DNA from 3 places in the Rhizobium viscosum genome. Region 3 is predicted to be linked to each of the others. Evidence: predicted binding sites of a transcription regulator. Region 3 holds the regulator's gene; each other region holds the start of a gene.

Region 1 (9,912 bases), 790 kb from region 3:
CAACCCCATGTTTTTCCGCAAGTTTCTGGTAGATCGGGTTGAAGCGTTCGGCATAGTCTGCACCCATGTTCGGCGGCGCCATCATGCCGGCAAGGAGCACGGCAATGCCGCGCTCTTTTAACCGGCTTATCATCTGGTCGAGATTCTTTTCGCTCTGCTCCGGCGGGATACCGCGAAGCGCATCATTGGCGCCGAGTTCGAGAATCACCCCGTCGGTTCCGTCAGGAATGGACCAGTCGATTCGCGCAAGCCCACCTGTGGTGGTGTCACCCGAGACGCCGGCATTGGTGATCGAAACGTCAATCCCTCTGGCCTTCAGAGCCGCCTGCAGCTTCTCTGGAAAGCCGTCGCCTGGCGGCAACTGGTAACCCGCCATCAGGCTGTCGCCGAAACCGACCAGATTGATCGTGCGTGCTTGCGCAACCGTCGAGAAAATCAGGGAGAAGACAATGACAGCGAAGTGAAGGGCGGCAACTTTAAATCTCATAATGCTTTCCCTAGATTGGCTAGGTGCCGTTATGCGGCCATTCGGTTACGGAACTATATAGGGCGATTTCTGTTGGCCAAAACCATCATCGATCTGAAACACGCCGATTTGACTCTCGGCAATGCTGCTGCCTCCGTCCATGTGCTGAAAGGCATTGATCTCAAGATCGGCGCAGGAGAATCCGTCGGTATTGTCGGGCCCTCGGGTTCCGGCAAGTCCACGCTGCTGATGGTGCTTGCTGGCCTGGAAAAGCTCGACAGCGGCGAGATCAACATCAATGACACGCCCCTGCATGCGCTGAGTGAGGATCAGGTCGCCGATTTCCGCGGCCGCAACATCGGCATCGTCTTCCAGTCGTTCCATCTGATCGCCAACATGACGGCGTTGGAAAATGTCGCAGTGCCGCTCGAGCTCGCCAATGTTCCCAACCCCTTCGAGATCGCCGAACGCGAACTGAACGCCGTCGGCCTCGGCGAACGCCTGAGCCACTATCCCGGCCAGCTCTCGGGCGGAGAGCAGCAGCGTGTGGCGATCGCCCGTGCGCTCGCCCCCTCACCTGCCCTGCTTATTGCTGACGAGCCGACCGGCAATCTCGACACCGATACCGGCCGGCAGATCGCTGATCTCCTGTTTTCCAAACAGGCCGAGCGCGGCATGACCCTGCTGCTCGTCACTCACGATATCGGTCTCGCCAATCGCTGCTCGCGCCAGATCCGCGTCCGGTCCGGGCGCATCGAGGGCGATAGCGCCGTCCGCCAATCAGAGGCGACGTCCGAGGCGGCGATTGCATGACGATCGTCACTCCGCGCATCTCGCTCGCCTTCCGTCTGGCCCTTCGCGAGCTGCGCGGCGGCTTGAGGGGCTTCTACATCTTCCTCGCCTGTATCGCTCTCGGCACCGCCGCGATCGCGGCCGTCAACTCGGTCTCGCAGTCTATCACTGATACGATCGCCTTGCAGGGGCAGGAGCTTCTAGCAGGTGATGTCCGCTTCGAGCTCAACAACCGCGAAGCCACGCCAGAGGAGATGAATTTCCTCCGAGGCCTCGGCGAGGTCTCCGTTTCCACCGGTCTGCGCTCAATGGCCCGCAAGCCTGATGGTTCGGATCAGGCACTGGTCGAGGTCAAGGCCGTCGACGATGCCTATCCGCTCTACGGCACTTTTGTAGCGGAGCCGAATTATCCGCTCGCCTCACTGCTATCAGGCGAAGGCGGCACTTATGGCGCTGTCGTCGCTCCGCTGCTGCTGGAGCGACTGGGACTGCGGATCGGCGACGAATTGCTGCTCGGCAACGTCAAGCTCAGTATCACGGGCACGGTCAAGACCGAGCCGGATGCGCTCTCGGAAGGCTTCGGCTTCGCCCCCCGCATGCTCATCAGCCGAAACGCGCTTCAGGCATCCGGCCTGATCCAGACCGGCAGCCTTGTAGAGCACGTCTACAAGATCAAGCTGGAAGACCGCAGCACGATGAGCGGTATCCAGGCCCGCGCCACCAGGGAATTCCCTTCGGCCGGCTGGTCGGTCCGCACCAGCGATCGCGCCGCCCCATCGCTGACGGAAAACATCACCCGCTTCTCGCAGTTCCTCACGCTGGTCGGCCTGACCGCACTGATCGTCGGCGGCGTCGGCGTCGCCAACGCGGTCCGCGCCTTCCTCGATGCCAAGCGTACGACGATCGCCACCTTCAAATGCCTGGGCGCGCCTGCCGCCGTCGTGGTCTGGATCTATCTTTTCCAGATCGGCATTATCGCGGCAGCCGGTATCCTGGTCGGTCTTGTGTTCGGCGCATTGTCACCGATGCTGGCAGCGCAGTTCCTTGCCCAGTTCCTGCCGGTCTCCACCGATCCGACGCTTTATCCCGGCGCTCTGCTTCTTGCGGCCCTCTTCGGCATGCTGACGACGCTTGCCTTCGCCATCCTGCCGCTCGGCCATGCACGCGAAGTGCCGGCAACCGCACTCTTCCGCGAACAGGGTTTCGAGGCACGCCGCCTGCCCTCCTGGCCCTATGTACTGCTGGCCGTGCTCTTCATGGCAGCGCTGGCAGGCCTTGCCATCTTTACCGCTTATGACCGCTTCATCGCCGTGATCTTCGTCGGCGCCATCATCTTCGCCTTCGTTATCTTGCGTCTCGTCGCGGCGTTGATCGCCTGGCTGGCGCGCAGAAGCCCGCGCGTCAACTCGCCGGCGCTGCGGCTGGCGATCGGTAATATCCATCGCCCCGGGGCACTGACGCCCTCCGTCGTCCTCTCACTCGGTCTCGGTCTTGCGCTGCTCGTGACGCTGACGCTGATCGACGGCAATCTGCGCCAGCAATTGACCGGCCGCATGAATGAAGGCGCGCCGAATTTCTTCTTCGTTGATATCCAGGGCGCCGAACTCGATACCTTCCGCAACCTGATCCACACCCGATCACCAAATGGCAAACTGGTGGAAGTACCGATGCTGCGCGGCCGCATCATCGCCTTTAACGGCCAGGACGTGACCAAGATGAATGTTCCGGCGGCTGGCCGCTGGGTGCTCAACGGCGACCGCGGCATCACCTACGAGGAAAGCCCGCCGGAAAATTCGACACTTGTCGAAGGTCAATGGTGGCCAAAGGATTACAGTGGCGAGCCGCTCGTTTCCTTTTCCGCGGAAGAGGCGCATGAACTCGGCCTGAAGATCGGCGATACCGTGACTGTCAACGTCCTCGGCCGCAACATCACGGCCAAGATCGCCAATCTGCGGCGGGTCGAGTGGGAATCGCTGTCGATCAACTTCGTGATGGTCTTCTCGCCGAACACCTTCCGTGGTGCCCCGCATGCGTGGCTGGCGACACTGACCGACCCTGCCTCGACCGAGGCGGAGGACGCCGCGATCCTGAAATCGGTGACCAATGCCTATCCGACGATCACCAGCGTGCGTGTCAAGGACGCGATCGATATCGTCAACCAGTTGGTCGGCGAGCTTGCGACCGCCATCCGCGCTGCAGCATCCGTTGCACTCATCGCCTCCGTTCTCGTGCTGGCCGGCGCACTTGCCGCCGGAAATCGAGCGCGCACTCATGATGCTGTGGTGCTGAAAACGCTTGGCGCGACGAGGGCCATGCTGATCCGTGCCTTCAGCTACGAATATCTCATCCTCGGTGTGGCCACTGCGATTTTCGCGCTCTTTGCCGGCGGTGTCGCTGCCTGGTTCATCGTCAGTCGCATCATGCGCCTACCCTCCAGCTTCATGCCTGATGTCGCGGGTCTCACGCTTGTCACCGCCCTTGTATTGACCGTCGGCATCGGCCTGATCGGCACTTGGCGCATTCTCGGACAGAAGGCATCACCCGTTTTGCGCGAGCTGTAACGGGTGGGAAGCCTAAATCCCTTCACCTTACGGCGATTTAACCGAACGGCAGATTGCAAAGGCCTTGTTTGAAATGGGCGAAAGCCTCATATTGTCAGCAGGCATGCTGGAAGCTCCGCAGCGGCGCCCGGGTCGTAAACCCGACACCGTATTTCCATCGGAGCTTGTAAGAGGAAACTATGGCTGATCTTCGTAACTACCAAAGCCGTGCACAAACCGGCGAAGTGATTGATCAAGGCCTCCGCGCTTATATGCTCAAGGTCTACAACCTGATGGCGCTGGGTCTGGCGATCACTGGTTTGGCCGCCTATTTCGCATTCACCTTCGCCGTCCAGGACGGCCAGCTCACCCAGTTCGGCCAGGTGCTGTACCAGTCGCCACTGCGCTGGGTCGTGATCCTTGCACCTCTTGCGGCGGTCTTCTTCCTGAGCTTCCGCATTAACCGCATGAGCGTGGCTGCGGCTCAGACAACCTTCTGGGTCTATGCCGCACTGGTCGGCCTCTCGCTGTCGTCGATCTTCCTGATCTATACGCAGTCGAGCATCACGCAAACCTTCTTCGTGACCGCCGCCTCCTTCGGTGCGCTGTCGCTCTACGGCTACACGACCAAGCGTGACCTGTCGGCGATGGGCTCGTTCCTGATCATGGGTCTCTTCGGCCTGATCATCGCTTCGCTGGTCAACATCTTCCTGGCTTCGTCGGCCCTGCAGTTCGCAATCTCCGTGATTGGCGTGCTGATCTTCGCGGGCCTCACCGCCTACGATACCCAGCGGATCAAGGAAATGTATTATGAAGCAGACGGTTATGACGTCGCTGGCCGCAAGGCCATCATGGGCGCTCTGACACTCTATCTCGACTTCATCAACCTCTTCATGTTCCTGCTGCAGTTCATGGGCAACCGTAAGTAAGCAGGCTGGACTGAAAACGAAAAGGCGGCTTCGGCCGCCTTTTTTGTTGCGGGCAGTTCGCTGGAGTGCTTCAACGTAAGCCGTCATCCAACCGTGCCGATCGATCCGAAATGCTCCCTCTCCTGCGCGACGCCCTTCCTTCCGATCTTCCCGCCATTACTGAAATCTACCGCGAAGCTGTGCTGAGCGGCACATCGAGTTACGAGATCGTGCCGCCGGCCGAGACGGAAATGACGGCCCGCTACTCCGCTATTCGCGAGCAGGGCTATCCTTATATCGCCGCAACAGCCGAGGACGGAACCCTGCTCGGCTATGCCTATGCCTCGGCCTTCCGCACCCGCCCGGCCTATCGCTGGCTGGTCGAGGATTCGATTTATCTAGGCACGGAGGCGCGCGGCAAGGGCATCGGCAAACTGCTTCTTGGAGAGCTGATTTCGCGCTGCACCGTCTCTGGCTTCCGCCAGATGACCGCTGTCATCGGTGGTGCAAGCCCGGCTTCTATCGCGCTTCATCGTTCGCTGGGTTTCGAAGAGATCGGCCTGATGAAAGGTGCCGGATACAAGCATGGCCGCTGGCTCGATACGATGCTAATGCAGCGCAGACTGGGCGAAGGAACAGAAACCCATCCCGACCCTGAAACCTATCCGGGCACGTTGTTCAAGGGGTGATATCGCTTACTTGTCGACGAGCTTCAGCGACTTGTCGAAAACCTTCAGGACTGGCCCAAGCTCATGGCCGCGCTTCAGGATCATGCCGTTGATGTTCACGACCGAAAAGGCGCCCTGCTTGGCAGCAAGCTTCGGATTCTTCTCGATGCGGAAGAGCGGCATTTCGCCCGAACGCTTGAAGACGGAGAACACCGCCTTCTCCCCAGTGTGGTCGATGGCGTAGTCTTTCCACTCGCCTTCGCCCACCATTCGACCATAGATCCACAGAATCTGGTCGAGCTCCCGCCGGTGAAACGTCACTGGCATCGGATCTTTGTTCTGTCTGTATTCCTTGAGATCAACGACGGTTGAAGAGCTATTGTCGACGGAGCGGCTTTCGCCGTATCGCAAATCCGGCGTATCTGTCATCAGACTCCCAAGACCTCCACGTGTGACAGGAGAGTGACAGTTTGCCCGAGCCGCAGCAAATTGCAAGGGCACCGACTGTCACACTGGGGACGAAACCTGCTTTCTGCGGAGTGCCGCATTTCAGTCAAAACAGCGCCTCATTTCCAAGAGAACTATAGGTTCCAGTTTGGCGCCAGCGCGCCAAAGGGCCCGGCGGAGCGTATCGACCTTAACCCCAGCCCCGAATACGCTTGGCCGGGCCGCCTGACATTCACCCGCAAGTGAATGAAATTCTTAGATATTTTTTCCTGCCATGACGACTGTCGCGCCGAGGATCGCTCCTGGATCGCCGTTGTCAGTCACAGACTGCAAGAGAATCGCCGACCCCTCGAGATCCGGTTTTTCCATCACGCTCGCCGGCAGAGTGAGCGTCGTAGCCTTGCCATCCCACATGCCGACGGTCTCCACATCAGTCACACTGTGGAGGTAAGAAATCTTCTTGCCGCTGTTTTCGCCCTTCTCGACCTCGATCGTTTTTTCCTTGTCGAAATAGACGATCACCACATTGGCCTTGCCCTGGCCGGCGCCAAGCTTGATCTCCAACTCATCGCCGCTCATGTGAGCGCTGACAGGCACGGTCAAGCCTTTGCCCTCGTTGGCATAGCTGTTTATCTTGCCGTTGATACCGGCAAGATCGGCGCCTGCGAGATGGTCACGGCCATTGACGATTACCTGCGGCGTATAGACGTTGCTGCGGCCCATCATGCGGGCATAGCCGTACTGCCGCTCGGTATTTTCCTTCGAGCTCAGCGTGTCGGCCCAGCCGAGATAATTCCAATAGTCGACGTGATAGGCGAGCGCGATGACATTGCCCTGGCTAACGAGCTTGCGGAATGCGGCATCGGCCGGCGGACAGGAGGCGCAGCCCTGCGCCGTGAACAGCTCAACGACGCCTTTCGGCGTGCCATCTTCGGCCAGGAGAGGACCTGCAAAAGCAAGCCCGGCGATCAACGGGATCATAAAACGCGGGGACATTCACCAGCACCTCTTTTCCAGGGCCGGCAGCGGTCCTGAACCGCCGGCTCTGAGATATGAACGTACGAATAATCCTTCCCAGTCCAAACGGAAAGTCACGAACGGGTGAGACGGAGCCCCAGGCGGATGGCGGCCGAAACACATCACCGTGAGCAATGAAACAGCCTCGCTTTCCGCAAAGAAAAACCGCCGGAAATTGCTCTCCGGCGGTCATTATCAGGCAAGTATCTTAACAATCAGGCAGCGAGATCACGCAGAACCGTCTGCAGGATGCCGCCATTGTTGAGGTAGACGACCTCGTCCAGCGTATCGACGCGCGACACCAGCGGAACGTCCTTCACGGTGCCATCGGCATAAGTGATCTTGGCGATCTTCTTTTCGCGCGGCTTGATGTTTTCGAGGCCCTCGATGGTAACGAGTTCGTCGCCCTTCAGGTTGAGGCTCTGCCATGTCGTGCCCTCTTCGAAGACGAAGGGGATGACACCCATGCCGACCAGGTTCGAACGATGGATACGCTCGAAGCTCTGGGCAATGACGGCCTTTACGCCGAGCAGGTTCGTGCCCTTTGCGGCCCAGTCACGCGAAGAGCCATTGCCATATTCCACGCCGGCGAAGATGACGAGCGGAACGCCTTCGGCCTTGTACTGCATGGCCGCATCGTAGATCGAGGTCTCTTCCTTGGACGGATAGTGGATGGTGTAGCCACCTTCCTTGCCGTTCGCACCGAGCATGAAGTTGCGGATACGGATGTTGGCGAAGGTGCCGCGCATCATGACTTCATGGTTGCCGCGACGCGTGCCGTACTGGTTGAAGTCGGCGACTGCGACGTCGTGGCCAAGCAGGTAGGCGCCGGCCGGCGAAGCAGCCTTGATCGAACCGGCCGGAGAAATGTGGTCGGTGGTGATCTTGTCGCCGAAGAGGCCGAGGACACGTGCGCCCTTGATGTCGGACGTGCCCGTGCCCTTCTTACCCATGCCGACAAAATACGGTGGGTTCTGAACATAGGTCGAATCGTCGTCCCAGGCATAGGTCTGGCCCGGGGGAACCTGAACGGCCTGCCAATTTTCGTCACCCTTGAAGACGTCTGCATACTTCGTCTCGTAGAGTTCGCGGGTGACGTACTTCTGGATGAAGTCCTGCACTTCATGCGAGGTCGGCCAGATGTCCTTGAGATAGACAGGGTTGCCGTTCTGATCTTCGCCGATCGGCTCCTTGGTCAGATCCTTCTGAACCGTGCCGGCGAGTGCGTAGGCGACGACGAGCGGCGGCGAAGCGAGGTAGTTCGCCTGAACGTCCGGCGAGATACGGCCTTCGAAGTTGCGGTTGCCCGAGAGCACGCCGGAAACGATCAGGCCCTTATCGTTGATCGTCTTGGAGATCGGCGCCGGCAACGGGCCGGAATTGCCGATGCAGGTCGTGCAGCCGAAGCCGACGAGGTTGAAGCCGAGCTTGTCGAGATCGGCCTGCAGGCCGGACTTGGCAAGATATTCACCGACGACCTGCGATCCCGGAGCAAGCGAGGTCTTGACCCATGGCTTGGTCTTCAGACCCTTGGCAACAGCATTGCGGGCGAGAAGGCCGGCAGCGATCAGCACCGACGGGTTCGACGTGTTGGTGCAGGAGGTGATGGCGGCAATCGCAACGTCACCATGGCCGAGATCGAAATCCGTGCCTTCGACCGCATAGCGGTTGTTGAGCTGGCCGGGCTTCTTGTAGTCGGTATCCATCGAGCCGGCGAAACCGGAGGCGATGTTTTCGAGAGCGATGCGGCCTTCCGGACGCTTCGGGCCAGCCATCGACGGCACGACGTCGCCAAGGTCGAGTTCCAGTGTGTCAGTGAAGACGAGATCGGAACCATCACCTTCGCGCCACATGCCCTGAGCCTTCGAATAGGCTTCGACGAGCGCGATCCGGTCATGCGTGCGGCCGGACATGGTGAGGTAGTTGATGGTTTCGCCGTCGACCGGGAAGAAGCCGCAGGTCGCGCCGTATTCCGGACCCATGTTGCCGATCGTTGCACGGTCGGCGAGCGGCATATTGTCCATGCCCGGACCGAAGAATTCGACGAACTTGGAAACGACGCCCTTCTTGCGCAGCATCTGCACGACGGTCAGAACGAGGTCGGTCGCGGTGACGCCTTCCTTGAGCTTGCCAGTCAGCTTGAAGCCGATGACTTCGGGCAGAAGCATCGAAACCGGCTGACCGAGCATGGCGGCTTCAGCTTCGATACCACCCACACCCCAGCCGAGAACGCCGAGACCGTTGATCATCGTCGTATGCGAGTCGGTGCCGACGCAGGTATCCGGATAAGCGATCGTTTCGCCATCCTCTTCCTTCGTCCAGACAGTCTGGCCGAGATATTCGAGATTGACCTGGTGACAGATGCCGGTGCCCGGAGGAACGACGCGGAAATTCTTGAATGCCTGCTGGCCCCACTTCAGGAAGCGGTAGCGCTCGCCGTTGCGCTGGTATTCCAGTTCGACGTTCTTGGCGAAAGCCTGCGGCGTGCCGAATTCGTCGACGATGACGGAGTGGTCGATGACGAGGTCGACGGGAACGAGCGGGTTGATCTTTTCCGGATCGCCGCCCAGGGAGACCATGGCGTCGCGCATTGCGGCGAGGTCGACGACAGCCGGAACGCCGGTGAAGTCCTGCATCAGCACGCGGGCCGGACGGTAGGCGATTTCGTTCTCGACAGCGCCCTTATTGTTCAGCCATTCGGCGACGGCAAGGATGTGCTCCTTGGTGACCGACTGACCGTCTTCGAAGCGCAGCAGATTTTCCAGCAGCACCTTCATCGAATAGGGGAGCTTCGATACGCCGGGGAGACCGTTTGCCTCAGCCTTCGGCAGGCTGTAGTAGACATAGTCCTTTCCACCAACGGAAAGCGTGGACCGACAATTGAAACTGTCAAGAGATTTAGACACGAGAGACCCCGTTTCTGATAGCCAACACAGTCGTGCGAACGCCTATGCACTTAATGCACATCAGGATGCGGGTACGGCCATTTCCGCTGTCCGCACGTGAGGAAAGCCCTCAAGTTCGGCGCAAGGATGAAATTCACGCCGACCGCTGGCGTGGTTGCAGGTCTTATA
Region 2 (9,912 bases), 1.8 Mb from region 3:
CGAGTTCCGCAAGCAGCACATCGAGCGTGGCACTGTCGTTCAAGAAGGCCTGGAAGCGCGGATTCTGCTCCAGGAAAATCTCGTCGGATGAGCGCGACTCGTCACCATCGAAACTTGTGATGCAGGCGGCACAATAATCGGCCTCGCCGGCCATGGCCTCGGCAAGGTCACGGGCGGCATCATACTGGCTATCGAAAGGCGGGCTTTTGCGCACCGGGCACTCCCAGGAATCTCCGTCTTCCAGATTATTCAGTTGCTGCACCAAAGAAAACAGGGGTCGATCCGTTTAGACCGGCTCGGCAATCCATTCGCCATTCATTGCATCATCCCAATGACGGCGACACAACGAAACATATTTCTCGTTCCCGCCGACATCGATCTGCGCGCCTTCGTGCAGTACCTTGCCCTCGGCATCGAGCCGCACGACCATGGTGGCCTTGCGCCCGCAATGGCAGATGGTCCGCACTTCCCGCATCTCGTCGGCAATCGCCAGCAGTTCCTGCGAGGCCGGGAAGAGCTTGCCCTGGAAATCCGTTCTCAGGCCGTAGACCATCACGGGGATGCCGAGCCTGTCGACTACGCGAGCAAGCTGCCAGATATGATCTGGCGTCATGAAATGCGCTTCGTCGACGAACACGCAGGAGATCGCCTGTCCTTCACTGCTGAGTTTCCGGACCAGCGCATAGAGATCACTGTCGCTTTCGAAGGGGATGGCCTCCGCTTCGAGCCCGATACGTGAACCGATGATGCCGCGCCCCACCCGATCGTCGAAGGCCGCGATCAAGAGAACCGTGCGCATGCCGCGCTCCTGGTAATTGTAGGAGGCCTGCAGCAGCATGGTCGACTTGCCGGCATTCATCGTCGAGTAGTTGAAATAGAGTTTTGCCATCGAATTCTCCTTATCTGGCTTCTTGAAAGCTGGAGAACGCAAAGAAAAGCCCCGACAAATCGATAGTCACAGGAAATCCAGGCATCGAAACCGTCAAAAGCCTTACAATTCAGGCTTTCCCAAAATGCGGCACGTCGCAATCACATAGTCCGGAACGCCGCAAACGCGCCGAGATCGCTTGTAAAACTGGTCTATTGATGGTTGGCTTGGGAACGTAAGACTGGGAGTCTAAAATGAAAACAACAAGCGCATTCAAACTCATTACCGCAACTGCAGTCGCAGCTCTCTCCGTTGCGACCGCCGCCTTCTCCGCAGACCCTGAAAGCTGCTCCACCGTCCATCTTTCGGACATCGGCTGGACGGACGTCACGTCGACTACGGCAACCGCCTCCCTGCTCCTCAAGAAGCTCGGCTATGAGACCGACATCAAGGTTCTCTCCTTGCCGGTCACCTATACCTCAATGAAGAACAAGGACATCGACGTCTTCCTCGGCAACTGGATGCAGTCCCAGAAGGCGGATATCCAGCCCTACCTCGACGACAAGTCGGTCGAGTCCTACGGGCCGAACCTCGTCGGCGCCAAGTACACGCTGGCGACAAATGCCAAGGGTGCTGAACTCGGCATCAAGGACTTCAAGGATATCGCCGCTCACAAGGGCGATCTCGATGGCAAGATCTACGGCATCGAGCCCGGCAATGACGGCAACCGCCACGTCATCGACATGATCGACAAGAACACCTTCGGCATGAAGGAGATGGAACTGGTCGAATCCTCCGAGCAGGGCATGCTGGCACAGGTCGCCCGCGCCGAGAAGGAAGGCAAGCCGATCGTCTTCCTCGGCTGGGAACCGCATCCGATGAACACCAACTTCAAGATGACCTATCTGTCGGGTGGCGACGACACGTTCGGACCGAATTTCGGCGGCGCCGAAGTCTATACCAACGTGCGTGCCGGCTATCTCAGCGAGTGCCCGAACGTCGGGACGCTGGTCAAGAACCTCAAGTTCTCCCTGAAGATGGAGAACGAGATCATGAACAAGATCCTGAATGACGGCGAAGATCCGGAAAAGGCAGCAGGCGATTGGCTGAAGGCCAATCCGTCCACGGTCGAGCCCTGGCTTGCCGGCGTCAAGACGCGCGACGGCAGCGGCGATGGTCTTGCAGCCGTCAAATCCGGCCTCGGCCTCTGATGAAATGAACGGGGCGGATCTGCCGCCCCGTTTTCGTTTTCATCCCGATCTTTGTTCTCAAAAGACAGGCGCGCCTCGTGAATTGGATCACCGACGCTAAAATTCCCATTGGCCCCTGGGCCAAGACCTTCGTTGACTGGCTGACGACGAACGGCGAATGGTTTTTCAACCAACTCTCCGCCCTGTTGTCGCACGTCATTAATGCCCTGCTTTTCGTGCTGCAGACGCCCAATCCGCTGATTGCCGTCCTTGCCATCAGCCTCCTCGCCTGGTGGCTGCGCCGGTCGATTACAGTGGCGGTCTTCACCTGTCTTGGGCTGCTGCTCATCATGAACCAGGGCTACTGGAAAGAGACGACGGAAACGCTGGCGCTCGTGCTCGCCGCAACTTTCGTCAGCATGGTGATCGGCATTCCGCTCGGCATTGCGGCTGCCCGCCGCGCCTGGATCTATGCCGCGATGCGGCCCGTTCTGGACCTCATGCAGACCATTCCGACCTTCGTTTATCTCATTCCAGCCCTTATCCTTTTCGGCCTCGGCATGGTGCCGGGCCTGATCGCAACCGTCATCTTCGCTATCCCCGCCCCCATTCGTCTCACCCGCCTCGGCATCATCTCGACACCCCCCTCCCTCGTCGAAGCCGCCGTCGCCTTCGGTGCGACGCCGATCCAGGTCCTGCGCAAGGTGGAACTGCCCTTCGCAACGCCGCAGATCATGGCCGGCCTGACGCAGACCATCATGCTCTCCCTCTCAATGGTCGTCATCGCTGCCCTCGTTGGCGCTCCCGGTCTCGGCGTGCCGGTCGTACGTGCCTTGAATACCGTCAACATCGCCAAGGGTTTTGAAGCCGGTTTCTGTATCGTCATCCTGGCAATCATTCTCGACCGCATGTTCCGCACTGCAGGTGAAGGAGACGGCGCATGACCGCGGTCAGTTTCAGAGACGTCAACATCATCTTCGGCGACAGACCGGAGATTGGGCTCGCCATGGTCGACCAGGGTCGCTCGCGCGACGAGATCGGCGCTGAGACGGGTCTCGTTCTTGGCGTCGCCAATGCCTCGCTGACCATCGAGGAAGGCGAAATCCTCGTGCTGATGGGCCTTTCAGGCTCCGGCAAATCGACGCTCCTGCGCGCTGTCAACGGGCTTGCGCCCGTCGTGCGCGGCGAGGTCGCCGTTTCGACGGTAACGGGGCCGGTAAACCCCTACAAATGCAACGCCAAGGCGCTGCGCGACCTGCGCACGCATACGGTCTCCATGGTATTCCAGCAGTTCGCCCTTCTTCCCTGGCGCACCGTTGCGGAGAATGTCGGTTTCGGCCTCGAACTCTCGGGTGTGCGGGAAGCCGAGCGCAAGAGCCGGGTCGGCGAGCAGCTCGAACTCGTCAACCTGACGAAATGGGCGGACCGTAAGGTCAATGAACTCTCCGGCGGCATGCAGCAGCGCGTCGGTCTTGCCCGCGCATTCGCCACCGGCGCTCCGATCCTGCTGATGGACGAGCCGTTCTCCGCTCTCGATCCGCTGATCCGCACGCGATTGCAGGACGAGTTGCTGGAATTTCAGCGGCGGCTGAAGAAGACCATCCTCTTCGTCAGCCACGATCTCGACGAGGCCTTCCGCATCGGCAATCGCATCGCGATCATGGAGGGCGGACGCATCATCCAGTGCGGAACGCCGCAGGAGATCGTCAAGAACCCGGCCGATCAATATGTCGCCGATTTCGTGCAGAACATGAACCCGATCAACATGCTGATGGCCTCCGACGTCATGCAGCCCGGACTTGGCGATGCGGCAATCGGCATGTCGGTCAGCGCTACCGCGCGCCCCACGACGCCGCTTGTCGATGTCCTCGATGCCCTCTCCCGGCAGCCGGGCAGTATCGGCGTGGTGGACAACGGCCAGATCGTTGGCACGATCTCGGCACAGGATGTCGTCACCGGCCTCACACGGCACAGGCGGAAGGAATAGACTTGATCCTCTCACTCCGCTTTGCGACAAAGCGGATATGAAAGAGCCATCCTCTACGCTTCGCGAAACCGACGACGAGGCCCGCAAGCTTGCGCGCACCCTCTTGCGCTCCGCCCGCTATGCGGCCCTCGCCGTCCTAGATCCTGAAACCGGCTTTCCCTTCGCAAGCCGGGTTCTTCTCGGCACCGACATAGACGGCGTTCCGGTCATTCTCGTTTCCGCGCTCTCGACCCACACGAAAGCACTCGCCGCCGATGCCAGAGCCTCGCTGCTGACCGGTGAGCCCGGCAAGGGGGATCCGCTTGCCCATGCGCGACTGACCACCCAATGCCGTGCGGAACAGGTAGAGCGGAATACACCCCTTCACGCGCGCATCCGCACCCGTTTCCTCAGCCGTCACCCAAAGGCGAATCTCTATATCGATTTTCCGGATTTCCGTTTCTTCCGCCTCATCCCGCAATCGGCGAGCCTCAATGGCGGATTCGGCCGTGCTTACATTTTGGACGGCAGTGATCTCGTGATTCACTCCGGGGCAAATGATGACATCGCTGAAAAAGCTGACGCCGCAGTGCAAGATTTAGTAGCGCGCCATCCGGATCTAATGTCAGCGCTGACATCGAGGCTAAAGGCCCCTGAAGCTGGTCCCTGGCGCATAAGTGGGGTCGATTTGGCAGGATTTGATATGATTTCAGGTGACTTATTGTTGCGTTGCGAGTTCGACATACCCGCGGAGGATTTGGATCACATTTGTTCAAACATATCTAAAATAGCATACCTGATACCTTAAATTTAGGTATATACAATCTTCAAACCCAATTGCTAGTTTTCGCCGTCAGTCAAAGAACCGTCTGACGGCCTGTGCCTGTACGGATGATGTACGTTTCGCATTAGGAAGAAAAAATATGGAAACCTCTGATTTGGCCGAGCACACCAATGTGGCGGCAGCTTTATTATCGGCCATGGCCAACCCCAAGCGTTTGCTGATCCTCACCAGCCTGGTAAAGGGAGAAGTGCCTGTCGGCGTTCTCGCCACCCAGGTCGGACTGAGCCAGTCGGCCCTCTCCCAGCATCTGTCGAAATTGCGCGCTCAGAAGCTGGTCAAGACCCGTCGTGATGCACAGACGATCTACTATTCCAGCAACTCCGAACCGGTCATGAAGATCCTTGCGACACTCGAGGATATCTACGTGGCCCAGAACCGGAGCAGGTCTGCAGCCTGATGTTAGCGCTGACATGATGTCAGTCTGAGCAACGTTCCAAGGAGATGTTCCCGCGGACGCTGCTTACGCTATTTTCAGCACGTGAAGCCTTAGAGGCCGGCAATTCGCAAGAATTGCCGGCTTTGTTGCTTGGAGAACGCGGACTTAGCTGCCCACCACGCCATTCTTGCTGCGTGTCAGCACGACGAGCGACGGGCGGGCCGGTACGCCCGGCTTGAAGTCCGGCCAACTGGTGCCGGCATCTTCCATCGAAGTCGCATCCTCGTTATCGGCCATGCGCAATTCGCCCGGATGCTGGACCGAGAGAAAGACGCTGGAACCATCGGAGGTAAAGGTCGGAGAGCAGGTCTCCGAACCGACGGGCGCGATATAGATGAGCTTCGGCAACGCGCGGCCTGGACCTTCCGTATCCATCACATAGACGGAATCGGCGATGCCTTCCGGCGGCGGACCATCAGTCGTCACCCAAAGACGGCCTGCCGGATCGACGGCAAGGTTATCAGGGTCGGTGAACCAGCCGGCCGAGGTGGTCGCCGGGTGGAACATCGCCTGGTCTTCGGGCTTTGCCGGATTCCCGCAAAGGACGAAGACATCCCATTTGAAGCTCTCGGCTGCATAATCGGGCTTGTCCGGACCGCCGGGGGTCACGAGTTCCAGCAGATGCCCGTGCGGATTGGGGCCACGCGGATTGGCGACGTTGACCTGTTCCTTCTCGTCGTCACCCTGGCCTTTCGGCAGGCGATCCTCATTCTCGGTCATGGCGACATAGAGCTTGCCGGTGCCGAGATGCGGGATGAAGCCTTCCGGCCCGTCCATCGGCGTAGCGCCAACGAGATCCGCGGCAGCGCGTGTGGCGAGAACCACATCGGCCTGCGTCTTGAAGCCGGCTTCAGCCGTCAGCGGGCCTTCGCCGGCCACGAGCGGGATCCAGCGCATCGTTCCGTCGCTTTCGAACTTGGCGACCGACAGCGTGCCATGGTCGAGCAGGTCCTTGTTGGCGGCGCGATCGCCAGGATTCCAAGGATCGCGTGTGACAAAGCGGTAGATATATTCGAAATCGTCGTCATCGCCCATGAAGACCACGACGCGGCCATCTGGCGCCACACAACATTGTGCGCCTTCGTGCGTCATACGGCCGAGCGACGTACGCTTGACCGGCTTTGCCGTTGGATCGAAGGGATCGATCTCGACCACCCAGTCGAAACGCATCCATTCGTTCGGCTCTTCCTCGAACTTGAAGCGCGGCTCGACGCGGCTGACGGAATAGATATCGTTCTCATCCTCGTCCCAGCCCTGGCGCTCGACCAGTTCCTGGTTCGGCAGCTTTTTATAGTCGCCGGCGAATACGTCCATTGCGCCTTCTTCACCTGACAGCATCGTGCCCCAGGGCGTGATGCCGCCATTGCAGTTCGAGATCGTGCCGAAGACGACCGTGCCGGTTGGATCGGCCTTGGTCTTAAGGCGGTCGTCGCCGGCGGCGGGGCCGGAAATACCGATTTCCGTGCTCATGTGGATGCGGCGGTTATACTTACCGTTCTTGACCACCTGCCACTGATTGCCGTCCTTGCGCACCTCGAAAACCGAAACGCCGACAGCGGCCATGACCGCACGGATCTGGTCCTCGGTCAGCTTCTCGCGATAATTGTCCACCGTCAGGCCCGGGAACATCAGGAAGGGCGTCGCATATTCGTGGCTGACGACCATCAGGCCGTGGTCCGAGCTCTTCTCGCCCCAGGGCAACGGCAGGAACTGCGTGAAGTCGTTATTGTAACCGAACTGGCGCTCGGCGGCTTTGCCGTTGAGCTTGGCCACGTCGAATTCCGGGCTGTCGGCAAAGAGTGCATCACCCCAGCGAATGAGGATCTGGCGCTCATATCCATCAGGCCAATGATCGGCGGTATCGCGCACGCGCTTCAGCTCGGGGAAAGTAAGGGTCGACTCGGCAGCTTCTGCCTTCGTTGCTTCGAGCGCCGGCGCAAAAACGGCTGCCCCCATGGCTGCGATGAAGCCCTTGAGAACAGTACGGCGACGAACGCCTTCTTGGAGAATGGTGCCGTAGCTCGGCGCAAATGCACGCCGCGGATTGGGGCGCGGCCTGGTTTTCTGGCGGTCCGTCATGACTACCTCCGGTAAAAACGGTTGAATTTCAAGGAAATGAATGAAATGCCCTCGGCCATTGCGGCCATCGATTTTTGTAACAATGCCCGGCGAAGGATTAATGACGCTCCAAGCGTCTCGGGAACGGCAGTTGGCAGCGCTTCTTCGGCTTGACGCCTTGCCGGGCGCTGATAATTTGACCGGGCAGTAAAAATAAACGGCGCCAAGCCTTGAACGGGAACGGCCTCCCCAACGGCCAGGAGAACAGCATGTCCAATCGCCTGAATGCAACGCCAAACGACCTTCGTGCCTTTTGGATGCCCTTTACCGCGAACCGTCAGTTCAAGAAGGAACCGCGCCTCTTCGTGAGCGCCAAGGATATGTACTACCAGACCCATGACGGGCGTCAGGTTTTGGACGGTACGGCTGGTCTCTGGTGCGTGAATGCCGGCCACTGCCGCCCGAAGATTACCGAAGCGATCCGCGAGCAGGCAGGCGAACTCGATTACGCCCCGGCCTTCCAGCTCGGGCACCCCAAGGCCTTTGAACTCGCCAACCGCCTGGTCGATATCGCCCCCGAGGGCTTGGATCACGTCCTCTACACCAATTCCGGTTCTGAATCGGTGGAAACGGCGCTCAAGGTGGCGCTCGCCTATCACCGCGTGAAAGGCAACGGCTCACGCTTCCGCCTGATCGGCCGCGAGCGCGGCTATCACGGCGTCAACTTCGGCGGCATTTCTGTCGGCGGCATCGTCACCAATCGCAAGATGTTCGGCACGCTTTTGACCGGCGTCGACCACATGCCGCACACCCACTTGCCCGGCAAAAACAACTTCACCCGCGGCGAGCCCGAAATTGGCGGCGATCTCGCCACCGAACTCGAGCGTATCGTCACCCTCCATGATGCCTCCACGGTCGCCGCCGTCATCGTCGAACCGGTTGCGGGTTCGACCGGCGTTCTCATTCCGCCGAAGGGCTATCTGCAGAAACTGCGCGAGATCTGCACCAAGCACGGCATCCTGCTGATCTTCGATGAAGTCATCACCGGCTTCGGCCGCCTCGGCGCTCCCTTCGCCGCCCAGTATTACGACGTGAAGCCCGATATCATCACCACCGCCAAAGGCCTGACCAATGGCGTCATCCCGATGGGCGCCGTCTTTGTGACCTCGGAAATCCATGATGCCTTCATGAACGGCCCCGAGCACATGATCGAGTTCTTCCACGGCTATACCTATTCCGGTAACCCGATCGCCTCGGCCGCAGCACTTGCAACGCTCGACACCTACAAGGAAGAAGGCCTGCTGACCCGCGCAGCCGAACTCTCGGACTACTGGGCCGATGCGCTGCATTCGCTCAAGGATTGCCCCAATGTCATCGACATCAGAAACACGGGTCTCATCGGCGCGATCGAACTCGACCCGATCGCCGGCGAGCCGACCAAACGCGCCTTCACGGCCTTCCTCAAGGCTTACGAAAGCGGCCTGCTGATCCGTACGACAGGCGACATCATCGCGCTCTCTCCGCCGCTGATCATCGAGAAGAAGCACATCGACGAACTCTTTGGCAAGCTGCGTACGATCCTGCAGAACAACATCTGAGCTCAATCGTCCCAAGTGAATTCAAGGGCGAGGCTCCGGTCTCGCCCTTTCTTTTGATATCGGCGACCTCGATCGCGTTATCGGTCTCCAGCCTCAGGGATTTCCTCCAGACAGGGCAAATCAACCCAATGGAGATCCCATGCCAAGGCTTGCCTTTATCCTCCCTCTGCTCCTCCTGATGGTATCAGCAGCACATGCCGGAACCGGTTTCCGCGAAACCACCCTGCCCGGCATAACCGCCGATCACCCGATGCATGTCAGCATCTGGTATCCGACAACGTCTGACGCCACACCGGTCCTTCTCGGCGAAACACCGGCCTTCATCGGCCAACCTGTAATCAAGGACGCCGAGCCTACAGCCGGCCCGCATCCGCTGGTCGTCCTCTCCCATGGTTATGGCGGCAGCTGGCGTAACCTCGCCTGGCTTGCCGCCGATCTCGTTGACGCAGGCTATGTCGTTGCCGCGCCCGATCATCCCGGTACGACGACATTCGATATGCGGAAGCCCGACGCCGTAGAACTGTGGAAGCGCCCCGGCGACCTCAGCCGCGTGATCGATGCTCTGCTCGACAATCCTGATCTGACGGGCGGCGTGGCATCCGATCGGATTGCCGCCATCGGCCATTCGCTCGGCGGCTGGACGGTGGTCGAACTGGCGGGCGGCCGCTTCGACGCGGCCAAGGTGACGAGGAATTGCATGGCTGAATTCAGCCCGATCTATTGCAAAATATTCGAGGCGCTCGGCATCGGGCGCGATGCGGCCTCAAATGCAGCGATGGCCGCCGATCTCGGTGATGCAAGAATTCGTGCCGTCGTGACACTCGATCTCGGACCTGGCCGCGGGCTGACACCGGAGAGCCTTGCGGCAATCCATATCCCCCTAATGGTGCTCGGTGCTGCGGCCGACGTCGATGCGGAAACGGCAACCGAGGCGGAGATAGCAGCCACCAAC
Region 3 (9,912 bases):
TCGCACTCGGCATCACGCTGTTCTGCATCACGCTTTGCCTCAACATTTACGCGCTCTACATCGTGCGCAAATACCGGGAGCAGTACGAATGACGAATATTGTTTCCCCCGTCGCCGGCGTTACCGTTTCCAAGGCCCCCGCACGTCGCGATATCGGCATCAAGCGCCGTTACGCCGCCGAGCGCCGGTTCCAGGCTTACGGCATCGCCGCCATCGCATTCGGCCTCGTCTTCCTCTTCATCCTGCTGTGGACGGTCATCAGCAACGGCTATACCGCCTTCCAGCAGACCGCGATCACGCTGCCGATCGAGTTCACCGAGAAGACCATCGACCCTGATAACAAGCGCGCGACAGATCCTTCGGTTCTGGTTACGGCCAACTATCCGGTTCTCCTGCGTGACGCGATCGTCAAGCAGCTCGGCCTCAATGCGTCGAGCCGCCCAGATGTGCGCGACGCAACCGCCATGCTGTCCAAGGGTGCACCGATCCAGTTGCGCGACATGGTCGTCGCCGACCCCTCGATCATTGGCAAGACCGTCAATGTTACGGTGCTTGCAGATGCCAATATCGACAGCGCCAACAAGGGCCAGATCGACCTCAAGGTCGATGAGAAGAACCGCAAGGTCAACGACAAGCAGGTTGGCTGGATGAACCAGCTGAAGGCGAGCGGCGTGCTTCACAAGACGTTCAACACCGGCCTCTTCGTCAACGGCAATTCCAGCCGTCCGGAAGCCGCAGGCCTCGGCGTCGCCCTCATCGGCTCGCTCTACCTGATGCTGATCGTTCTCGCACTTGCGCTGCCGATCGGCGTTGCCGCCTCGATTTACCTTGAGGAATTCGCGCCGAAGAACAGGCTGACGGACCTGATCGAGGTCAATATCAACAACCTCGCTGCCGTTCCGTCGATCGTCTACGGTCTGCTCGGCCTGTCGGTCTTCATCAACTTCGCCGGCCTGCCGCGTTCGGCATCGCTGGTCGGCGGCCTGGTGCTGACCCTGATGACGCTGCCGACGATCATCATCGCCACCCGCGCCGCATTGCGCGCCGTGCCGCCGTCGATCCGCTCGGCAGCCCTTGGCCTCGGCGCCTCGAAGATGCAGATGGTGTTCCACCATGTGCTGCCGCTTGCAATGCCCGGCATCCTCACCGGCACGATCATCGGCCTTGCCCACGCGCTCGGCGAAACTGCGCCGCTGCTCCTGATCGGCATGGTCGCCTTCGTCGCCCAGGCGCCGACCACTCCGCTCGATCCCTCCACGGCACTTCCGGTTCAGGTCTACATGTGGGCCAACGAAGCCGAGCGCGCATTCGTGGAAAGAACCTCGGGTGCCATCATCGTCCTGCTCCTGTTCCTGATCGTCATGAACATCGGAGCTATCCTCTTGCGTCGTCGCTTTGAGCGCCGCTGGTAAACGGAGTAAAGATCATGAACATGTTGACGGAAGCCGCAGTCGAGAAGGCGCTGGACCAGAAAATGAGCAACGTCCCGTATAAGATGATCGGTCAGGATGTCTCCGTTTATTACGGCGAGAAGCGTGCGCTTTTCGATGTCAATCTGAACATCCGCGAAAACACCGTGACTGCCCTGATCGGCCCGTCGGGCTGCGGCAAGTCCACCTTCCTGCGTTCGCTGAACCGCATGAACGACACGATCGATGGCTGCCGCGTCACCGGCAAGATCACGCTCGACACCGACGATATCTACGATCCTGATATCGACGTCGTCGAACTCCGCGCCCGCGTCGGCATGGTGTTCCAGAAGCCGAACCCGTTCCCGAAGTCGATCTACGAGAACGTCTCCTACGGCCCGCGCATCCACGGCCTCGCCAAGTCCAAGGCCGACCTCGACCAGATCGTCGAGTCGAGCCTGCAGCGCGCCGGCCTCTGGAATGAGGTCAAGGATCGTGTGCATGAATCCGGCACCGGCCTTTCCGGTGGTCAGCAGCAGCGTCTGTGCATCGCACGCGCCGTTGCCGTCAGCCCGGAAGTCATCCTGATGGACGAGCCGTGCTCGGCGCTCGACCCGATCGCGACTGCCAAGGTCGAAGAGCTGATCCACGAGCTGCGTGAGAACTACACCATCGTCATCGTGACGCATTCCATGCAGCAGGCCGCTCGCGTATCACAGCGTACGGCCATGTTCCACCTCGGCAACCTGGTCGAGGAAAACGATACCGACAAGATGTTCACCAATCCGGACGATCCGCGCACCCAGGACTATATCATGGGCCGGTTCGGCTGATTTTGGCGATGTGAAGCCTTCCCGATTTTCGAGGACAAAGCCCCATGGCATCGACACATATTTTTTCCGCCTATGACGACGATCTGAAATTCCTGTCCCGGCGCATTTCCGAGATGGGCGGCCTTGCCGAGCAGATGGGCGCCGACGCCGTCCGTGCGCTTGTTAACGGTGACACCGCACTCGCCCAGAAGGTCATTTCCGACGACGTGATCCTCGATCACGCGGAGCGCGAGATCAACGACAAGGCGATCGTCACGATCGCCCGTCGCCAGCCGATGGCCTCCGACCTTCGTGAGATCATGGGTTCGATCCGCATCGCCGCCGACCTCGAGCGCGTCGGCGATCTCGGCAAGAACACGGCCAAGCGCGTCATCGCCGTCCAGAGCACCGGCGTTCCGCGCAAGCTCGCCCGCGGTCTCGAGCATCTCTCCGAACTGGCACTCGTCCAGCTCAAGGAAGTGCTCGACGTCTACACCAATCGCTCGGCCGACAAGGCCAAGTCCATCCGCGAGCGCGACGATGAGATCGACGCGATGTACACCTCGCTGTTCCGCGAACTCCTCACCTACATGATGGAAGATCCGCGCAACATCACGAGCTGCACGCATCTTCTCTTCTGCGCCAAGAACATCGAGCGCATCGGCGACCATGCGACCAACATTGCCGAGACGATCTACTACATGGCAACTGGCGCCCAGCCGGAAGGCGAGCGTCCGAAGGACGACAGCGCCAATACCGTTGGTGCGGTGACGGAGTAATCCTGAACTGCCGATTATGTGCGCGCCCCGCTGGGGCGCGCATGGGTCGCAGCCCATTCCGAGTTCCTGCATGGTCCCCCCGCTTAAATCACCCCCGGTTTAAGGATCATGCATTAGGAGACTGACACGCATGATCCCAAGAGTTGCAGTTGTTGAAGATGAAGAGGCGCTGAGCGTGCTTCTCCGCTACAACCTCGAAGCTGAAGGTTTCGAGGTGGATACGATCCTTCGTGGCGACGAGGCCGAAATCCGGCTTCAGGAGCGCACGCCGGACCTGCTCATCCTGGACTGGATGCTGCCCGGCGTCTCCGGCATCGAGCTCTGCCGCCGGCTGCGCATGCGGCCGGAAACCGAGCGCCTGCCGATCATCATGCTGACGGCACGCGGCGAAGAGAGCGAGCGCGTTCGCGGTCTCTCGACCGGCGCCGACGACTATGTCGTCAAGCCCTTCTCCACGCCGGAACTCGTTGCCCGCGTCAAGGCGATGCTGCGCCGCGCCCGTCCGGAGGTGCTGTCGACGGTTCTGAAATGTGGTGATATCGAGCTCGATCGCGAAACCCATCGCGTCCATCGCAAGAGCCGCGAAGTCCGCCTCGGCCCGACCGAATTCCGCCTGCTCGAATTCCTGATGTCGTCGCCGGGCAGGGTCTTCTCCCGCTCGCAGCTCCTCGATGGCGTCTGGGGCCACGATATCTATGTGGACGAACGCACTGTCGACGTCCATGTCGGCCGCCTGCGCAAGGCGCTGAATTTCTCCAACATGCAGGATGTCATCCGCACCGTCCGCGGCGCGGGATATTCCATGGAAGCTTAATCCGAGTGATCGGAGGTCCAGACGGGTCGCTCGCTTGCCGGGCGGCCCGTTTGCATATCTGGCACCCCTAGCTCATGAAAGCCGACACCAGGCGCAGAAAGCGAACCTCGAGAGGATCTGCTTTCTACAGACGGATGCGCACAAGAATTCGATCAAGAGCCTTTTGCAAAGCCGCAGTGCCGCCGAACTCGCGAAAGTCCTCGAGCACCTGTTCATTCAATCCGCCCTTGGTCGAATGCTCGCCGATGAGTTCATCAAAACTCGCCACAGGTTTTGATCGGGCAGCATGGGCGAGGCCGGAAAACAATTGACGGAGGTAGGCGTCGCCAGCCGTTCCCGAAAGCCCCTTGCTCTGGAGCCAGGTCGACGTCGCGTCCAGGATGCCGAAATAGCTGGCCATCAGGCAGCTTGCCACCGCGAGAAGCTCGAACTCCTGCTTGTCTTCAACCTGGATCGCCGTTCCGAGCGCCGAAAAGAGGGCGTGGGAAACCTCGTCGGGCGGGTAGATCGCGGTCGCCCCCTGGAGATCTGCAACGAACGGAAGTGGAATTGCCAGGCTCAGGCGAACCGGCTCATCGATCCACGCCAGCAGTTGATCCATTGGCGTGGCCGCGACAAAGCTGATGACATGGTGGCCCGGCCGAAATCGGAGCGAGCGGATGACCTCCTCGGCAATTTGCGGCCTCACTGCCAGAAATACGAGATCGGAGCGGTCGAGAACATCCTGGTTGCCCAAAGCGATCGATACATTCCGGTTTGCCTCCGCGAGGCGGGCCGCGACGCTTGCGCTGCGCGGTGACAGCACGATCGGTGTGTCGCGAAACGCTGTCTTGCCCAATCCGGTGACGACGGCGTCGGTAATCGTGCCCGTCCCGACGAATCCGATTGTCATCCGCTTTGGATCGATCTCCATTGGCACCCCCGAGCGACTGTTTGCGCCGTGCTACTCGACAAGAATACCGCATCTGTATCAGAAAATCGCGCTACGGCGCCATGACCACCATTCCATGCCAGTCTGGGGCTGAGACGCTTGGTGGCCTTGGCCACATAAGTTCGCATTGTCCGGCATGGCGAACGGACGGCAGAGATCGGCCTCCGACAAATAGTCGTGGTCAGGAGCCGTTTTCCAGCCCTCCTGTGCCGGCTAAAAAATCACCCCTCCGCGCAAGGCGAGGAGGGGTGATGGTACTTTGCGTCTGTTGGAAAATCGTGGGTCAGCCGACCCGGACAGCCTTGCGGCGCTCGCTGACCGGCTGGTAGGCGAGGCGCTGGTGATAATTGCAGTAGGGCGAGGAATCCGGGGAGTCGCAGCCGCAGAAATAGAAATCGTCCTTCATCGGATCGCCGACCGGCCACTTGCAGGTGCGCTCCGTCAGTTCCGTCAGGCCGAGGCGGCGGGAGATCGGCACGACCACGTTCTTGGCCGGCACGTATTCCATTTCCTCGACCGTTTCGATCTCGATCTCTTCCTTCAGCATCGTTGCGCCCTGCTGGCGGGTAACGGTGCGGGTGGTGATGCGAGACGCATAGTTCGGCGCGCGCGGAGCCGACGTATTGCGCTTCGGTGCGCGCGCGGCGGTTGCCGTGCCGCCGGCCTTGGCGCGGCCGGGAAGACTGAGCCGGTGAACCTTGCCGATAACAGCGTTTCTACTGACGCCGCCAAGCTGCGCAGCGATCTGGCTGGCGCTCAGCCCCTCCGACCAAAGCTTCTTGAGCTTCTCGACACGCTCGTCTGTCCAGTTCATTGCCCTGTCTCCACCTTTCGCGTTGGTGATGGCAGAATCCCTCACCGTTGCCTCGGAAGTCTCCGAAGCAAGAAACGCCTGATCAATTTTGGTGACTAGTTCCGCCGCATGCAGTCTAGTAATTGAACTTTAACCTAGTGTGAGCCTGACTCTGTGACAAGAGTCGCAGGAATCCGATGAATCCGAATTCGAGGTTTTCCCCAACTTGCTTCCCGAGAGAGTCATTTCTGCAACATTAGCTGTTGATAGACCTGTAAAGCCGATTGCAGGCTTGACGCATGCGCTAAATCCTCAGTTTTGTTGACATTGCAGTGCGAAAAGTAAATAGTGATCCAGGCCGCCGAAAGGCGGCATTTTTAATTTTTCGGACCTGGTTTTCTTAGCCGGAGTCCGGTGCCTCAGAACCTGATCAGGAGATCGCGCCATGGCTGAAGCCTCGCCGCTTTATGACACCTATTCTCGTGCCCCATTGCGGTTCGAGCGAGGCGAAGGCGTGTGGCTGATCACCGAAACAGGCGAGCGATATCTGGACTTCGGCGCGGGCGTTGCCGTTACCTCCGTGGGGCATGGCAATCCGCATGTCGTGGCCGCCCTCAAGGATCAGGCCGACAAGGTCTGGCATCTCTCCAATATCTATGAGGTGCCGGGACAGGAGAAGCTCGCCAAGCGCCTGACGGATGCCACTTTCGCCGACAAGGTGTTCTTCACCAATTCGGGCGCCGAGGCGCTCGAATGCGCCATCAAGACGGCACGCCGGTACCAGTTCTCCAAGGGTCATCCCGAGCGCTTCCATATCATCACCTTCGAAGGCGCCTTCCATGGCCGCACGCTGGCGACGATCGCCGCCGGCGGCCAGGAAAAGTATCTCGAAGGTTTCGGCCCGAAGACCCCCGGTTTCGATCAGGTGCCCTTCGGCGATGTCGAGGCTGTCCGTGCCGCTATCACCGACAAGACGGCCGGCATCCTCATCGAGCCGGTGCAGGGCGAGGGCGGCGTCCGTCCGGCGACGTCGGAATTCATGAAGGCGCTCCGCCAGCTCTGCGACGAGCATGGCCTGCTGCTCATCCTCGACGAGGTCCAGACCGGCGTCGGCCGCACCGGCAAGCTCTTCGCCCATGAATGGTCGGGTATAACGCCTGATATCATGGCGGTCGCCAAGGGTATCGGCGGCGGCTTCCCGCTTGGCGCCTGCCTTGCGACCGCAGAAGCAGCCTCGGGCATGAAGGCCGGCACGCATGGTTCCACCTACGGCGGCAATCCGCTGGCCATGGCCGTCGGTAACGCGGTCCTCGATGTTATCCTGGCCGAGGGCTTCCTGCAGCACGTGCGCGATGTCACTCTGATCTTCCGCCAGGGCCTTGCATCGCTCAAGGATCGTTATCCCGATGTGATCGAAGATATCAGGGGCGAAGGTCTGCTGCTCGGCGTCAAGGCTGCCATTCCCTCGGCAGAACTCTTGAAGGAGATCCGCGCAGCACACCTTCTGGCAATCCCGGCAGGCGATAATGTCATCCGCCTGCTGCCGCCGCTGGTCGTAACCGCCGAGGAGGCGCGCGAGGGTCTTTCCCGTCTCGAACGCGCTGCCGAAAGCATCCGTGCCGCCAAGGTCAAGAAGACCGCTTGATAGGACATTGCCCCGCCCGCCGGCGGGCGTAGCAGGTAACGAACAATGGCTTCCCCCAAACACTTCCTCGATCTCTCTGCAGTCACCACGTCCGACCTCAGAACCATCATGGACGATGCCAAGCTGCGAAAGCAGGCTTTCAAGGCAGGTAGCGGTGACAAGCCGCTCGCCGGCAAGATGCTCGCCATGATCTTCGAAAAACCGTCCACGCGAACCCGCGTCTCCTTCGATGTCGGCATGCGCCAGCTCGGCGGCGAGACCTTGTTCCTGTCCGGCACCGAAATGCAGCTCGGCCGCGCCGAGACGATCGGCGACACCGCCAAGGTCCTGTCGCGTTATGTCGATGCCATCATGATCCGCACGACCGACCACAGCCGTATGCTGGAGCTTGCCGAGCACGCCACGGTGCCTGTCATCAACGCGCTGACGGACGACACCCATCCCTGCCAGATCATGGCCGATATCATGACCTTCGAAGAGCATCGCGGCCCGATCAAGGGCAAGACGATCGCCTGGACGGGCGACGGCAACAACGTGCTGCATTCCCTCGTGGAAGGGGCTGCCCGTTTCGGCTACCGCATGAACATGGCCGTACCCCTTGGTTCCGAGCCGAAGGATCACTATCTGAACTGGGCCCGCAATGAGGGCGCCGAAATCATGCTTTACCATGATGCTGACCGTGCGGTCGCCGGCGTCGATTGTGTGGTGACCGATACCTGGGTCTCCATGAATCAGGAACATCGGGCTCGCGGTCACAATGTCTTCCAGCCTTATCAGGTCAACGCGCATTTGATGGCGCAGGCCGGCAAAGATGCATTGTTCATGCATTGCCTCCCCGCCCATCGCGGCGAGGAGGTGACGGATGAGGTGATCGATGGCCCGCAATCCGTGGTCTTCGATGAGGCGGAAAACCGCCTTCATGCGCAGAAGTCGATTCTTGCTTGGTGCCTGGGCGCGATCTGAACCATAATCGGATGTCGCGAGTCCTAAACTCGCGGCTGCGCAAGCAGCCGGTGCGCTAGCCGGCTGCTCTGACAAAACAGGAGTGAAAGCCATGGCAGAAGCTGCCGCCGCCCTCGGCGAGTTCGATTTCGCCGGCGATGATCATGTCGTCCCCTTCCAGGTGGAAGGGCTGGATGTGCGCGGTCGCGCCGTCCAGCTCGGCCCGATGCTGGATTCAATCCTCGAACGCCATCACTATCCCACGCCCGTCGCCCGCCTTCTGGCAGAGGTGGTGGTGCTCACGGTGCTGCTCGGCACCTCGCTGAAATTCGAGGGCAAGTTCACTGTCCAGACCAAGAGCGACGGTCCCGTCGATCTCCTGGTTGCCGATTTCTCCACGCCGGAAAACGTCCGGGCCTATGCCCGCTTCGATCAGGCCTCGCTCGACAAGGCGATTGCGGCAGGCGAAACCGAGCCGGAACAGCTTCTCGGCAAGGGCGTGCTCGCCTTCACCATCGATCAGGGCAAGTTCAGTCAGCCCTATCAGGGCATCGTGGCACTTGACGGTACCTCGCTGGAAGACATTGCCGGTGTCTATTTCCGCCAGTCGGAGCAGATCCCGACACGCGTGCGCCTTGCCGCCGCTGAACTCTTCGACCGCGACGAGAACGGCAAGCCGCGTCATCGCTGGCGGGCAGGGGGCCTCGTCGCCCAGTTCCTGCCGGAAGCGCCGGAGCGCATGCGCCAGCCCGATCTTCATGGCGGCGATGGCGACACTGCCCGCGCGCATGTCGAGGATGATGCCTGGACGGAAGCCCGCTCGCTCGTCGAAACCGTCGATGCCGATGAACTGACCGATCCGCAGGTCGGCACTGAACGCCTGCTGTTCCGCCTCTTTCATGAGCGCGGCGTGCGTGTCTACGATCCGCGTGCCGTCTTCGATCGCTGCAGCTGTTCGCGGGAAAAGATCGGCGGCGTCCTGAAGGGTTTCAGCGCTGAGGAGATCGAGGAGAGCCAGGAAAACGGCGAGATCGCGGTCACCTGCGAGTTCTGCTCCACGACCTACCGCTTCCCGGTGCACGAGGTTGCCGCGGCGGAGTGACTGGGAACGGCTCTAAAGCATGTCGCGCAAAAGTGTGCGGCGGTTTTGCGATAACGACATGCGTGAAAACAAGGAGCTAAAGCGTGGGAAGCGAATCTGAAAGATCGCGACATGCTTTAGTTCAGCACCCTGAGCAGGCCGGGTGAATCCAGGGAGAAGGCGGGTATGTCGACATCGAACATCTCGCCTTCGTCCGTTTCCATCTGATAGTGGCCGAACATCAGGCCGGACGGCGTATCCAGCGGGCAACCCGAGGAATATTCATAGGTGTCGCCCGGCTGCAGCCGTGGCTGCTCGCCGACGACGCCGGGGCCGCTGACCTCGTCGATCTGCCCGTTCTGGTCGGTAATGTTCCAGTAGCGGTTGACGAGACGCACGGCGATGTCGGAATTATTGCTGATCACCACGCGATAACCCCAGACGTAACGATCGTCCTCCGGATCGGATTGCTCCTCCAGATAAAACGGCTCGACGACGACTTCGATATCTCGTGTGAGGGCGCGATACATGCCTTACACCTTAGTCAGGATATGTTACCCGTATCTTATACGAGGCCTCTCCCGTCAAGAAACGGTACAGTGATCGCGGCCTCACCACCCCCGGTTGGACCGCCTTTCGTTCATTAAGCCTAACTCTCAGTGTTAATTTCAAGGCAAATGCTGCGGTCGCGGCATGATCCTTGGCGC

The links. The regulator PhoB, encoded in region 3, activates phosphate uptake and scavenging genes when phosphate is short. The targets are predictions, from matches to a motif close to TGTCATNNANCTGTCAT.
Region 1: a site for PhoB is predicted at 5,826-5,842, ahead of H4W29_RS10575 (DUF2794 domain-containing protein). Genes of this name have one in related genera too.
Region 2: a site for PhoB is predicted at 7,473-7,489, ahead of H4W29_RS15425 (PhoX family protein). Genes of this name have one in related genera too.

What each region holds. Positions count from the first base shown of each region.
Region 1 covers NZ_JADBEC010000001.1:2,134,589-2,144,500, reverse strand. Annotated here, with positions in the region: gene H4W29_RS10600 (arylesterase) at 1-487, opposite strand, end outside; gene H4W29_RS10595 (ABC transporter ATP-binding protein) at 560-1,279, shown strand; gene H4W29_RS10590 (ABC transporter permease) at 1,276-3,819, shown strand; gene H4W29_RS10585 (Bax inhibitor-1/YccA family protein) at 3,999-4,727, shown strand; gene H4W29_RS10580 (GNAT family N-acetyltransferase) at 4,838-5,395, shown strand; gene H4W29_RS10575 (DUF2794 domain-containing protein) at 5,402-5,803, opposite strand; gene H4W29_RS10570 (DUF1223 domain-containing protein) at 6,077-6,817, opposite strand; gene acnA (aconitate hydratase AcnA) at 7,054-9,744, opposite strand.
Region 2 covers NZ_JADBEC010000001.1:3,147,642-3,157,553, reverse strand. Annotated here, with positions in the region: gene H4W29_RS15460 (hypothetical protein) at 1-214, opposite strand, end outside; gene H4W29_RS15455 (thymidine kinase) at 287-889, opposite strand; gene H4W29_RS15450 (choline ABC transporter substrate-binding protein) at 1,123-2,079, shown strand; gene choW (choline ABC transporter permease subunit) at 2,157-3,002, shown strand; gene choV (choline ABC transporter ATP-binding protein) at 2,999-4,045, shown strand; gene H4W29_RS15435 (HugZ family pyridoxamine 5'-phosphate oxidase) at 4,083-4,832, shown strand; gene H4W29_RS15430 (ArsR/SmtB family transcription factor) at 4,948-5,265, shown strand; gene H4W29_RS15425 (PhoX family protein) at 5,410-7,383, opposite strand; gene aptA (omega-aminotransferase AptA) at 7,632-8,960, shown strand; gene H4W29_RS15415 (alpha/beta hydrolase family protein) at 9,100-9,912, shown strand, end outside.
Region 3 covers NZ_JADBEC010000001.1:1,349,439-1,359,350, reverse strand. Annotated here, with positions in the region: gene pstC (phosphate ABC transporter permease subunit PstC) at 1-92, shown strand, start outside; gene pstA (phosphate ABC transporter permease PstA) at 89-1,411, shown strand; gene pstB (phosphate ABC transporter ATP-binding protein PstB) at 1,426-2,241, shown strand; gene phoU (phosphate signaling complex protein PhoU) at 2,286-2,999, shown strand; gene phoB (phosphate regulon transcriptional regulator PhoB) at 3,130-3,813, shown strand; gene H4W29_RS06815 (pyrroline-5-carboxylate reductase) at 3,938-4,726, opposite strand; gene H4W29_RS06810 (GcrA family cell cycle regulator) at 5,028-5,558, opposite strand; gene H4W29_RS06805 (aspartate aminotransferase family protein) at 5,983-7,182, shown strand; gene argF (ornithine carbamoyltransferase) at 7,228-8,145, shown strand; gene H4W29_RS06795 (Hsp33 family molecular chaperone) at 8,237-9,226, shown strand; gene apaG (Co2+/Mg2+ efflux facilitator ApaG/CorD) at 9,343-9,735, opposite strand.